DNA from 2 places in the Paenibacillus sp. FSL E2-0201 genome. Region 2 is predicted to be linked to the other one. Evidence: riboswitches for the same ligand, from Rfam matches in the RefSeq annotation. Region 2 holds a riboswitch; the other holds the start of a gene.
What was found. A riboswitch is a leader RNA that binds a small molecule or an ion and turns the genes downstream of it on or off. The one in region 2 is predicted to bind cyclic di-GMP.
Positions count from the first base shown of each region.

Region 1: another riboswitch for cyclic di-GMP. It lies ahead of NSU15_RS29825 (NPCBM/NEW2 domain-containing protein); the one in region 2 lies ahead of NSU15_RS10785 (DUF6612 family protein).

Region 1 covers NZ_CP150154.1:6,625,692-6,632,727, reverse strand. The annotation lists gene NSU15_RS29845 (alpha/beta hydrolase) at 1-459, shown strand, start outside; gene NSU15_RS29840 (sensor domain-containing diguanylate cyclase) at 500-1,489, shown strand; gene NSU15_RS29835 (EAL domain-containing protein) at 1,617-2,600, shown strand; gene NSU15_RS29830 (hypothetical protein) at 2,710-3,282, shown strand; cyclic di-GMP riboswitch class I at 3,440-3,526, shown strand; gene NSU15_RS29825 (NPCBM/NEW2 domain-containing protein) at 3,785-7,036, shown strand, end outside.
Region 2 covers NZ_CP150154.1:2,466,946-2,473,981, forward strand. The annotation lists gene NSU15_RS10760 (RsmB/NOP family class I SAM-dependent RNA methyltransferase) at 1-1,102, shown strand, start outside; gene NSU15_RS10765 (pseudouridine synthase) at 1,105-1,869, shown strand; gene NSU15_RS10770 (Cof-type HAD-IIB family hydrolase) at 1,901-2,701, shown strand; gene NSU15_RS10775 (hypothetical protein) at 2,966-3,439, shown strand; gene NSU15_RS10780 (copper amine oxidase N-terminal domain-containing protein) at 3,559-4,776, shown strand; cyclic di-GMP riboswitch class I at 4,890-4,981, shown strand; gene NSU15_RS10785 (DUF6612 family protein) at 5,091-5,939, shown strand; gene NSU15_RS10790 (serine hydrolase domain-containing protein) at 6,237-7,036, shown strand, end outside.

The sequences.
Region 1 (7,036 bases), 2.6 Mb from region 2:
GATAAAATGATTATGATTGGTCCTTCTTCATGTTATTTAAATGAGGGAGATACTTATTTTGGAGGCTTCGAGAAGAGCGATATTACTGAGCTTCTGGAGATGATGGAGATGAATTTCGCTGGCTGGGCTAGCTTTATGGCTCCTCTTGCCATGAACAACCCTGACCCGATGTTAACGAAAGAGCTGGAACGCAGCTTTATTTCGGCAGATCCTGTGATCGCAAGAGAATTTGCAGAGGTTACGTTCTTTTCGGATCATCGGAAAGATCTACCTAAGGCTACAATCCCTACACTTATTCTGCAATGCTCGGATGACAGTATCGTACCTATAGCGGCCGGAGAATATCTACATAAACACTTGAATAATAGTACCTTCCGGTTGATGGAGGCTAAAGGTCATTACCCGCATATTAGCCATCCTAACGAGACCATCACTTTAATTAATGAATATCTTACGTAAGCTGGACGAGATTATGCTGTGTTGAAAGGATATTTAGATCATGGATGACCGATTAAGATATGCGCCTTGTGGCTATGTTTCTATTACCCATGAAGGAATAATCAAGGACGTGAATCAGACTTTCTTGGACCGTATGGGGTATAAACAGGTTGATTTGGTGCATAAGCATTTTGAATCTATCATGTCTACGGCAAACAAGCTTATTTTTCATTCATACTTCTATCCTTTTATTAATCTAAATGGACAAGTGGAAGAGTTATTTATAAATTTGAAAGACAGTGAAGGGAAATCGATTCCATATTTACTAAATGGCAGACGGTTTGAGTGTGAAGGCGTAGAGATCATTGATTGTATCTTGGTACAGATGGGAAAACGCATTGACTATGAGCTGGAGCTTCGGTCTGCCAAGAAGCAAATAGAAGTAGCTTACTGGGAAAAGGATCAGGCGCTTGCCGAGCTCAAGCGAATTCATTTGGAAATTGAACAGAAGCAGGCCGAGCTGTTGGAGATGAATGCCGTTTTGGTAGAGCTATCTAATACAGATAAGCTTACTGGACTGAAGAATAGAAGGTTTCTTCAAGAGAAGCTGGAAGAGCAGATTGCAGGGTATGGCCAAGTTCAAGCCGCATTTTCGCTGTGTATTATAGATATTGATCATTTTAAAAAAGTGAACGATACCTATGGGCATCAGACAGGTGATTATGTGCTGGAGAAATTGTCAAGTATCTTGAAAGTGCAATCTCGTAAAGAGGATATTGCGGCTAGATATGGCGGTGAAGAATTCGTACTTCTTTTACCTAATACAGATGTCTCGGAGTCAAAGACCATAGCTGAGAATTTACGGCAATCTATCGCGTATTCAACTTGGGAAATGGGCCAGATTACGGTGAGCATTGGTGTAGCTACATTTATTCCCACCGATTCAGAAACCACCCTACTGCAAAAAGCTGATCAAGCGCTCTATACCTCTAAAGAACAGGGGAGAAACCGAGTCACGCATAGCATAGATTTGAATGAAAAGCTTCTTTAACAGGGGGCTTTTTTGTTATTTATAAACGATACATCCTCTTTGCTCTAATCGAATATACCGAAGTTGATTGAATGGATAAGAATAAGGATCTTTTTTTATAGAACATATTATCAGAGGAGTTGTATACGTGGCTTGTAATCATTGTGTAGTAAGAGAGCTGAATTTTGAAATCAAGGCTCATGGTGAGCTTAATCTAAGGATTTTACCTGAGGTTATTCATCACTTGAGTAGAAGTAATACGATACATAAGGTAGAAGAAAATGTGATTACGATTAAGGAGGCTGGGGTGCGGGATTTTCTAGATTTCTGTAATGACCATATGGAGTCGGAGCAGGCTGAATTCCGTATAGATGACCAAACATGGAGACCTCTATCCGAATTACCCACTGTACTTGATATGAAGTGGATTGATGAGGTTATAACTAAGGGCTTAGTTACTTGTCACTTCCAACCGATTGTGAACGTACGGGAAGAGATTTTTGCATACGAGCTCCTATCCAGATTTAAAAAAGAAGATGGGTCCCTAATCTATCCTAATGAGATATTTGCGGCGGCACGGAATCGTGGGCGTTTATATGCTTTAGACCGGTTATGTAGAATGACTGCTGTAAAATATGCTGCACCCTTAAATAAAAAAACGTTTATTAATTTTATCCCAACGTCGATCTACGCTCCAGAATTCTGCTTAAGATCAACCGTTGAACTGGCCAATCAATTAGGCGTCGATCCGTCTCTTTTTGTCTTTGAAGTTGTTGAGACGGAGAAAGTGGATGATCTCGCTCATTTGAAAGCTATTTTGACATATTACAAGGATCGGGGATTTGAATACGCTTTAGATGATGTTGGCGAGGGCTTCAGCACAATCGAGATGTTATGGGAGCTTAAACCCCATTACATGAAGCTGGATATGAAATATGTGCAGGGTGTGTCCAGCGATCTGAACAAACAGAAAATAGCTAAACAATTTTTACAAAAAGCTTTAGAAATACAATCCGTTCCTTTAGCAGAAGGTGTGGAGTTTAGAGAGGACTTTGAATGGCTTAAGCAGAGTGGTTATCAGTTGTTTCAGGGATGTTTATTTGGAAAGCCTGATCCTATTCCCAAACAGTGATCCTAATGAGGATATCTCCGTCTAGAGGATGAGATGGATTTCAGGTCAGAGTCTGAGTACAGGCAAACCCCGGGGTTGTATAATTAAGGTAATTGAGAAGGGGGACGGGATGGATATGAAATGGCATAAGTACATCACGCGCTGGGCGGAATCTAGAGGGTTAGGTGGACGGGAAATTGATTATCAATGGCCGTCTCCATCATTTCCGGTGGTAAGTATCCGCAGCAATTTAGGTCGATACTCAGGTCAGGGGTATGGTCACGGAAGCAAGCCACAAGTGAAGACGGCTGTTGGTTTAATTGCTATTGGAGATGTAGCTATAGGCTTGATATCCATAGGTGCAATAAGCGTCGGTGTACTATCCGTAGGTGCTATATCACTGGGGATGTGGTTAGCGCTCGGAGCGATAGCACTTAGTTGGCTTGGCTTTGCCGCGGGAGCAATTGCAATTGCAGGAGTGGCTGTGGGAGCGATCGCGATAGCCGAAAAAGCATTGGGAGCGATAGCCATAGGCGATACGGCGTTTGGGGCGATAGCCATAGGGCGAATCGCTGGAGGTGCGATAGCTATTGGACAATGGGCATATGGTGTAATCGCTGTTGGAGAGCATGGTTTCGGGTTAATTCCGATCACGGGTGATGTGTGGAATTGGTTCCGGCGTTTGTTTGGGCTAGGGGATTAAGCCGCTAAGCAGTTCTAAAGTATCATTCATAGTCTGGGATAGTTAATAAAAAATATCTATCAGAACAGAAAAACTAATTGCAATTACCTATTCGTATTTCATACCATTTAATCATGCGATCAGATGTAGCGTTATGTTACTCTTTGTAATGTATTCGAAACTTCATAGGCAAACCTATGGAAATGTAGGGACGCAAAGCTATAGGGACTAAGGTTATCATAACTATTGTCAGCCAGCTGCCAAAGAGTGTATTACGCTTTTTGTTAAAATATAAGAAAGTATAAGTTATACTCCTATACTTAATATCTTATATTTCTCGCTTAAACGCTTACCGTCCTTATAAGGACGCCGAAGGCGTTTATGCTTGTTAAGGTTTAATAAAAATTAAGTCTTAATTTTTATGCAACTTTATATGCAATCAAGCTACTCTTTTGGGGTAGTTTTTTTTGTGCCCATTTTTAGGCATAGAAGAGATTCATATTACATCTGGGGGGTAGAAAAGATGAAAAAAATGATTGCGATCGCTACATCGGCAGCCATGTTAGCTAGTTTTTCGAGTGAGGCAGGTTATGCTTTAGCAAGTGATGTAAGCAAGGTAAGTGTAGTGAACACTGTAGTACAAAGCAAGGCTGACCTATTCAGCAATGCGTCAGTTATTCCGTTTGATCTGTACGGCAAGGCTATCCTAGGCGCTTATAATGATGTTTTTAGAATGAATCCTGCGAATATTAAATCCATTACCAATAACGGTGGTAACTACTCAGGTTCACCTATAGCTAAGGCTATGGATGGCGATATGAGTACGCATTGGGAAACGGGCAAACCGAATAGTTCAACGTTTACGAATGAGGTTGTCTTTGTTTTCAATGAGTCCACTGAATTAAATAGAATCGTATACGCTGCAAGACAATCCAGTGCAAAGGGGAAGGGGTTTGCTCAGGAATTTGATATTTATGGCTCAACTACGGATGCAGGCGATTATACGCTAGTATCCTCTGGAGAATATAAAGGCGGAGCAGGTGACGTAGTAGAGATTCAGTTTGCACCTACAGCCTTCAAGAGACTTAAATTTGTCTTCAAAAAAGCTAACCAAGATTGGGCGAGTGCGGCTGAGTTTTCTTTTTACAAAGAAGATACCGTATCCACTAAAATGAAAAATTTATTTACAGATGATACCTTGAGTCAAGTTAGCGCAGCATTTAATACGATGGAGAAATTAACGGCTTTAGAACAAGAAGTGCAGACACATCCACTGTACGCGCAGTTTCAAGCAGATATAGAGAATGCAAAAGTACTTCTGGAGAATCATCAAATAGAGGCAACAGCGGCTAAGGTTTCGAAGCTAAAAGGCTATGGTACAGCATACGAAAATGCCTATAGCGAAGCTTATAGAATGCCAAACGCAAACGTATCAAAAGTAACGGTGAATGGTGGAAGCTACCCAGGTACGAAACCGGAATACATGCTCGATGATCTGCCTAATACACATTGGGAAACGAACAAAAATAATGACGACAGCTTCACGAATGAAGTCGTGTTTGAATTAGCACAGGCCAAAGTATTAGACAGAGTGGCTTTCTTGGCTAGAGATAATCGCAAAGGGTTCCCAGAAGCTTTTGAAATCTATGCATCAGAGACGAGTAAGGGAGAGACCTTTCAGCTCGTATCTAGCGGAACCGCGACTAGTACGAACGACTTTCTGGAGTTTAAATTCGAGCCTACGAAGTTTAAAAGATTGAAATTCAAGTTCACAAAAGCCAATATTAACAGACCTTTTGCGGCTGAATTTAGATTTTATACAGAGGATAAAGTAAGCGAAGCTGTGAATGGTATTTTCACAGATGGAACGATGAGTGCGGTTGTTCCTGCTTATAATAGCGCCAATGCAATCAATGAATTAGAAGAATCGGCAAAAGTACATCCGCTCTATCCAATCCTTAAAGACTCATTGGATTTGGCTAAGAAGCTAGTAAATGGTGAAGTTCAAACCGAAGGCACCATTATTGAGGCTGAACAGCGTGGAGATATGAAAAAGCATGCACAGCAAAACCTGAGAATTGGTTTCGGTACGAACAACCAACCTACGGGACTCGTTGCAATGCCTGGAGATACGATCAATGTTTATGTAGACGCAGCTTCTACTGATAAATTGCCTGCAATAGTATTTTCGCAACAAGAGGCTGCTTGGAATGTTTGGGCTAGAAGCGTGCAATTACGTCCTGGTAAAAACACTATAACCGTTCCTGAGTTCGCGACGAATAGTTATTATGCACATGATGTGACTAAGGGCGGTACAGTGTATATCGTCAATCCATATACAGCTGAGGAACAAGGGAAAGCACCTTTGATCCGGTTCGAGGGGCTTACGAAGATCCCTATGATGACAAAGACCACAGATCCAGAACAATTCAAAGCTTTCCTAACCACCTACAAACAAAAATTAGATGAAGATAAGGCAGCACATCCGAATGTTCAAGATCGCAAACTTATTGATGTAGTAGAAATGGTCAGCGATCATGTTATTTTTACAGGAACGGCTACAGAAGCGTATAACAAGTTTATTACACAAGAAAACAATCCACTGAATACCGTAACCGGCTATGATACTTGGATGAAGACGATCTTTGACTTCTATGGCTTGGATGGCAGCAGCGAGATTCATGATGCCAAGCTAATTCGTGAGAATATTCGATTGATGCAGCCTTATGGGGCGATGTATGCCGCGGGAGATCATACTGGGATACAAATTGGGACCGTAGCGACGATGTTAGGTGATTTTAACAAAGTCTATCCAGGTTGGGGATTGAATCATGAAATTGGGCATCGCTTGGCTATGGGTGAACGGGAATATGGTGAAGTAACAAATAATATGGTGTCTATGTTGATGTCAGTCTATGCGGATTCTATTGATACTCGTATTCCTTTTGAGAGTGATATTTATAAATATGTCCTCGAAGAAAATAAAGTGGTTATGAATCAGCAGGGCTTATTTGCACAGCTCGGTGCCTACTGGCAGTTGGAATTGGCGCACCCGGGTTACTGGACCGAACTGACCAAGCTGTACCGCGAGCGAAAGGTATCCCTTCCTAACGGTGACAATTCCAAGCAACAGTATTTAGTAGAGTTCTCCTCCGAAGTGCTGGGGCTGGATTTAAGCAGCTATTTTGCCAGACATGGCTTCACTGTGAATCCAGAAACGAAAGAGAAGCTGGCTAAATATCCAGCACCGAAAAAGCTATGGTATTTAAATAACTCGGTGGTTCATTATGAGGGCACAGGAATAGCAGATAAGAATGTTGCCATAAAGGTTAATATCACACCTAACGCTACAGCTAAATCGAACACATTAAGCTTTAGTATGAATAAGGATCTGAAGAAAGATTTCTTAGGTTATGAGGTGTATCGAAATGATGTGTTGGTTGGTTTTACCGGGACTGACCAGTTCGTGGACACGAACGTAGATAGCAGCATCAATTATACGTACAAGATCGTGGGTTATGATAAGAAGCTGAACGCAATGAAACCGGTACAGGTTAAAGCCTTCAAGCCAGCCCTGTCTGTTGAAGATCAAATTACATTAAAGCTTAATCAAGCCTTTGATCCGATGAACTATGTAAAAGCGGCTAACTATCAAGGGAACGATATTACTGCTGATGTCACCCTGAAATCAAATACCGTTGATGTAACACAAAAAGGTGACTACGAAGTTGTATATGAAGTTAAGAACGAAGGGGTTACAGAAACTAAAACTACA
Region 2 (7,036 bases):
AGCTCTAGCCAAAAATCTGGAGCTGTATGGAGTGCGTAATGGTGTTGTACTGAATGAAAGCCCAGATCATATCGCGGCTGCATTCCCATTATTTTTTGACAAAATCTTGATTGATGCTCCCTGCTCAGGTGAAGGGATGTTTCGTAAAGATGAAGACATGGTGAAGCAGTGGGATTCAGGTACACCTGCCAAATATGCTTCCATGCAGCGGGATATTTTACGTTCTGCTGCAACAGCATTGGCACCGGGAGGTACACTTGTCTATTCCACCTGTACCTTTGCTACAGAAGAAAATGAGGAAATTATAGCGGAGTTTATTTCTGAACATCCACAGTTCTCAGTGGTAGCGGTAGGAGGTACAGGCTCATTCGCTCCTGGCTTCGGAGAACTCTCAGGTACAGCAAGACTGTGGCCGCATAAGGTGAAAGGCGAAGGACATTTCATGGCTGTATTGCAACATGGGGGAACTAAGCGCTCAATGGAGGAACGTGATCACTTAGAGGTCAAGTTAAACGAATCTGCAAGAGCAAGAACTACTACTCCAAAAAGTGCAGCACATGTTAAATCATCCAATAAATCAGAAGGAAGACGGGGGAAAGAAGGGAAATCCTCTCACAAAGCTACTGGTGGCGCTGACCGTGGTCGGCAAGTTTCAGGTGACGAGCAGGCTTTGGCAGCGTATGGGAGTTTTGTACGAGATCAGCTTGGCTGGGAACCTCAAGGATATCCTGTTCTGTTCGGGGATCATTTGTACATTTCTCCGCTTCCTAAGGAAAGACTAAATGGATTAAAGACGATTCGTCCGGGATGGTATGTAGGACAAATCCGTAACGGCAGATTTATTCCAGGTCATCCGATGGCTACAGCTTTACATCCGGGAGAAAGCTGCCGAAGTGTCTCACTCTCCAGTACGAATCATGAAGCTATTTCCTATCTTAAAGGAGAGACGTTGTCGATTGCTCAAGAACGTCTCTCTATTAGAATAGGAAGTGCCCAAAAAGGATACGTTCTGGTCTGCATTGACGGTTATAGCGCAGGCTGGGGGAAATGGCAGGATGGCATACTCAAGAACGAATATCCCGCAGGCTGGAGGTGGATGTAACAATGAGCCAATCAGGTAAGCCCGCCAAAAAACAACGATTAGATAAAGTATTGTCCCATATTGGAGTGGGGTCGCGCAGTGATATCCGTAAACAAGCTAAACAAGGCTTAATATTGGTGAACGGGACAGTGGTAAAAGATAGTGGGTACCATGTGGATCCTTATGCCGATAAAATAGAGGTAGGGGGAGAGGCTGTTACCTACCGTGAATTCATATATCTTATGATGAACAAACCCCCGGGTGTCCTGTCAGCTACGGAGGACAAGCGGGATCGGACAGTTTTGGATCTTTTAAAGCATGAATATGCACAGTTTGAACCGTTTCCTGTAGGAAGGCTAGATAAGGATACTGTGGGACTGCTTCTGATCACTAATGATGGGAAGCTTGCCCATGAATTGCTGTCGCCACGTAAGCATGTCCCGAAAACGTACGAGGCAACCATCGAGGGCGATGTAGACGCGGATGATGTCGCGGCTTTTGCAGCAGGGGTGGAGCTGGAAGATGGCTACGTTACTTTACCTGCACACTTAACCATTCTTGGAAGAGAGTGCGGCAGCAAAGTGATTTCTCATATTTCACTTATCATCACTGAGGGGAAATTTCATCAGGTGAAGCGTATGTTTCAGGCGGTAGGCAAAAAAGTCACTTTTCTGAAACGTGTATCTATGGGAGAATTGAAGCTGGATGAAAGTCTGCCGCTTGGAGCTTGTCGGGAACTGACGTTAGAGGAACTGGCACTCTTAGGCGCAGAATCATCTAAAGAATAATATAGAAAAAGAAAGACAAGGATGGTGGAGTATGAGATACAAACTGATTGCACTAGATGTGGACGGTACGCTATTAAATGATGATCACCACTTAAGCTCTGAGAATAAAGAAGCTATTGCTGAGGTTACACGCCTTGGCGGTCAAATCGTATTGTGTACGGGACGCAGTCCACAGAACTCGATTCCTTTTATGGAGGAAATGGGGCTGTCTGGTTACGTACTAGGTCACAACGGGGCAGCAACGGTACGTGTGAAAGATCGTGAAGTATTGCATCAATACGGTATGGATGCACGTGGTCTTGACCCCTATATTGACTATTGCCGTAAACACAATATTCATTATGATGTGAATACTGCTTTTGATATGTATGTTGATAATGTAGAGAACCTGACAAAAGAAGCTAATTATATGTATGAGCACTTTCGTATTGTGCCTGCAACACTGCCAGCCTGGGAAGATTTCCGTGAGCCGGTTGTTAAGTTTACTGTATTTACACAGCCAGATATTCTTGACGAAGCTGAGCGTGAATGGCGTACTTGGACCCCTGAATACAACATTTTGCGGAGTGGTGAATTTTTCGTTGATTTGATGCATCCGGAATCCTCTAAAGGTAACGCTTTAAAAAATCTTGCTGTGAAGCTGGGAATACCACAGGAAGAAGTTCTCTCCATCGGTAATTATTTTAATGACATTTCTATGCTTACTTACGCAGGAATGGGTGTGGCGATGGATAATTCTCCTGTAGAGGTAAAAGCGGCAGCGAATGCTGTAACGGGTTCGAACAACGAGCATGGTGTGCGTGATGCGCTCGTAAAATATTGTTTATCCTAAGATTTTTTGGATTTGTAAAATAAGTTTAGGTGCAAAGCATAAAGCGGACGGGAGTCTGTTTTATGCTTTTTTTGTTGTGAAGGTAATTCATTCTAGTACTCTTTGGTTTGCTAATTTCGTATTCTCCTTTAATCTCTATACTTGTTTGATATAATAGATGTTAATTCCAATATTTGGTTTATGTATCCTTAGGTGAATTGATGGTATGTGTACCCAAATAATTTGCTACCTTTTACTTGTTATGTAATACGAAGGAGGGAAGAGATGAAGAGTGTTTTTTCTTATGTTTTATTAATATTGATTATTTTAATAAGTGGATGCAGCGGTAGTAATCAAGATAGGGTTTTATCGATGAATTATGATTTCGTTGAGCCGTTTAGATTTCCATTTGAAGTGAATGAAGTTCGTACGAAGATAGAACTTGATAATCCATATATACTCCAACAATATATCTTTCATTATAAAAACAAGCAGACCACACAGGAAATTAGGTTGATTCTAAGTAAGGTTATAAATGATCCAGAGAAAGTATCTGAACAAGGTAAACAACCTTATACACTAAAAAACGGAAAACAGGCTTATTACGATGAGGATGAGACCAGTCAATCTATTTGGTGGGAGAGCAAAGATGGTTTCTTGGCCCGCTTTGTTTATTATATCAACGGAAATCTTGATCTGTTAGGTGATTACAAACTGGATGATTCCGAACTAGTAGACTTAGCTAATCAGGTTCAATAGTATTTATAGAAACACTTCCCTTCATAAAAAAGTCATCATGGAATGGGACGGAAATATAGAAGAAGTTGAATTAAACAGGTAGAACAAATTACGCCATTATTGAGAATAGGATGTGTTAAATGGTTAGAAAGTTTGCGGTTCTTTTACTGAGCTTTTGCTTGATAATGACTACACCGCTTGTTATAGGGACAGCGTCTGCTGACAAATCTATTCAGTTGTTTGTGAATAATGTAAGGGTTGCTGGCGTTCATCCGATCTTAAAGTCTGGTGTTATGTACGTGCCATATCGCCAATTTTTCTCCGCCATGGGTTATAAGGTATCATTTGATCCCGATACTCGTAAAATCTCAGGGGTCATAAGAGGTGCTGAAATCGAATTCTGGGCTGGTGAGGCTATCATCTACTACGACGGAGTGACTTATTATTTGGATAAAGAGATTCCTGTCCTTAATGGACAAGTGTATCTTCCTCTTCGTTTGGTTAGTAACTTAGCGAAATATTCGGTTAGTTATGATCAATCTAAGCTATCCGTGAGCTTGAAACCGTACGGAGAGGGTCAGGACGCTGCTATTCAAGAACTACTTACGAAATACTACGAAACGTTTAGTCCCCGTTTATTAACATCTGATAATCTTAAATTAGGTTATATGAATCTAGAATATGATTATGAAGCTAATCAACCAATCAGTGAAATCGCAGTTAAAGACTTCAAAGTGACAATAGATCGGATTGAATACACTTCTGCTAGTGAAGCGAATCTTCAAGTAACTTACATTAAGAACACAGAAGAATTGAATCGAGAAGCTGTGTATCTTTTCGATATTCGATATGAACGAGGACAGTGGAAGATCGCGAATGATAGCTTGATTTTTAATCGTATGGAGCTTCCTGCGGATATTGATAAGAAAGCTGCGGCTATTATGGAGAATCATCAAACCGAGCAGAATGCCGTATTGGCAGATCTAAGAACCTATTACAATGCGTATAACTCCGAAAATCTTGATCTTACTACCCAATATACAGACCCCTCGATTATTAAAGAATGGAATGCTGTTGTGTTCAGTTCGGTGACATGGGAAAGTATGATGAAGGGGCACTTTGCCAATTCTGAATCGAGGTACTTGCTAACCGACGAACGAGTCGTTTACCTAGGAGAAAAGGAAGCTGTCGTCCAAGGGAAACTCGATTGGAGCGATGTTACATACAATGAAGGGGGGGACAATGATAAATACGAAGCTCTTATTTACTTGAAATATGTTAAGGGTCATTGGACTTATAATACTGACACCAGCCTAGACCAGGATTTTGATGAAAGAGAAAACAGCAATTTGAATTAAAATTAATCTATTACCTTTATTGTGAAGATAAATGGAAGATAAGTCGTTTACAGGTAAATATGACCATGCTAAAATTGGCAAAGGGACAAACATCCTTTAAACTAATTGAATGTCCGCGTTAAAGGTAAAATCATCGAAAGATGATGACACAAAGCCATGGGTCTAAAGCCTTTCTACAGAAGGAAATGATCGCCAGGCCGCCATAGGGATGTCTTATGGATAGTTCTGAAGGACGTGTAGTCTATTTCGGGCTGTTTTTATTATTCCAACCTATACGGCGTTACATTATCGCAAGGGGCCGAAAGGGGAAGTACATGAAGAGTTTTTTTAAAACAATAGGTACAGGGTTGGCAGCGGGTGCTTTATTGCTGTCCGGAACGGTCGGATGGATGTCTAATCCTCAAGTTGTGTCTGCAGCTACGACAGCAGCAGTCACTGCGGATCAAATGATCAGCAAAGTAACGGCAGCCTCCAAAGCACTAAAGAATTTCCACTTAGATGTGACCAAAAAACAGGATATTCAAAGCGGAGGGGTGCGTATCAGCAACACCAACACACTGAAGCTGGATATCAACCGTCTGCCGAATTTTGCCGCAGCAGGCACCGTCGATAGCAGTCTTTTAAAAACATCTTACAGCCTGTATGCCAATGACAAGGAGTATTACTATCTTGTAGACGGAAGTGAGCTTATCGATGAATCTGAAGACGAGGGTTACGACGATGACGGGGAGCCTATCGATCCCAATGCACAGTATTGGCTTGGACTGGAGAAGGCGGAGTGGAATGCTTTTTACTCGAAAGGTCAATATGATCCTGTTTCCATGCTTGATTCGGTCAAAAGTTATAAAAAATCGATGAAAGTCAACAATGTTGGCGCACAGACGGTCCTACAGTTCACGATAACTGATCCGACAGCAGCTAAGGGAATAATCGCACTGTATGACCAGGAGAATCTCTGGGATGGTGAGACCGTTCAACCGAAAAGCGTAACTTGGAAATTGTTCGTCAATACTAAGACCTGGCAAACGGAAAAGCTGACAGTCGATCTGAGTTATGTGCTGACCAGTGACGGAGAAAAAGATACATACACCACGAAAATTGAAGCTAAATATTCCAAGAATAACAAAGGTACAGCCATTGTAAAGCCGGCCGAACTAGAATAATAAAGGCATTTCATATCGAGTAAAAAGCGCTGTTCAATAGAGCAGCGCTTTTTGCTCGATTCTTGACAGTGGCTACCGGAAGTGAGATCAGTAAAGAATAGTTAAATATATAATTGACCTTCCATTTATTAGGTTTTTAGCGCATGCTATTTATGTAATTAATAAACTGAATTAATTTATAAGTACGTGAAATATCATGTTGTAACTATTACATTGACAAGGTATTATGAGTTAGGTGTATATTTACATTTATGAGAATTTATTGTGTTTTTATTTAATATTAGGGGAGTGTGAACGATGTTATCATCCACAGAGCTTAGTAAGCTGCACGAAGTGAATTACAGGGAGGACCGCTTAGAGGCACTTAATCATTTTTATGGGGATCTCTGTGATAAGAAAGTAGCTGATGGTTATATTTATTCTCTAAGTCGTTATGGGAAAATATTTGCTAATGGTGCCGGGGGACGTTTCAGTTACGAAGAAGACAGCACCCAAGAAATGAAAACGGATACAATTTTTCGCATTGCTTCAATTACAAAGCTGTTTACGGCGACGGCGATCTGGCAGCTTGCGGATAATGGTAAGATTTTTATGGGGCAGCCTGTTAGTTCTATTCTACCGGAGTTTGATGCGGATCCTTTTAAGCCGATTACAATTGCCCATTTACTGACTCATACCTCCGGCATTGCACCAGATCATGGCACTATAAGTGATACTTACTATAAAAGTGCTTGGTGGTATATTTATGAATCTGAGGTTGGAAAAGAAAACTGGATTCAAGCTGGACTTTCCTATGGGCTTCATTTTCCAGTAGGGACTCAATGGATGTATTCATCGTTCGGATATGTGATCTTGGGTGCAATTATCGAGAAAATAACGGGTGTTTTTGCAGAAGAATACATAATGGACAACATTGTAAAACCGTTAGGCATGAAAGATACCTTCTTTGTTATACCGCCAGAGAAAGCGAGTAGGATCGCCATTCGTTCGGAAGGGGCCAAGGAATATCTTCAGAAGCTGCAAAACGGGGAATTTACGGATGAGGAACAAAGGTCTGAAGAAGAAATCAAGCTTCCCGGAACTGGTGGGGGTTTATA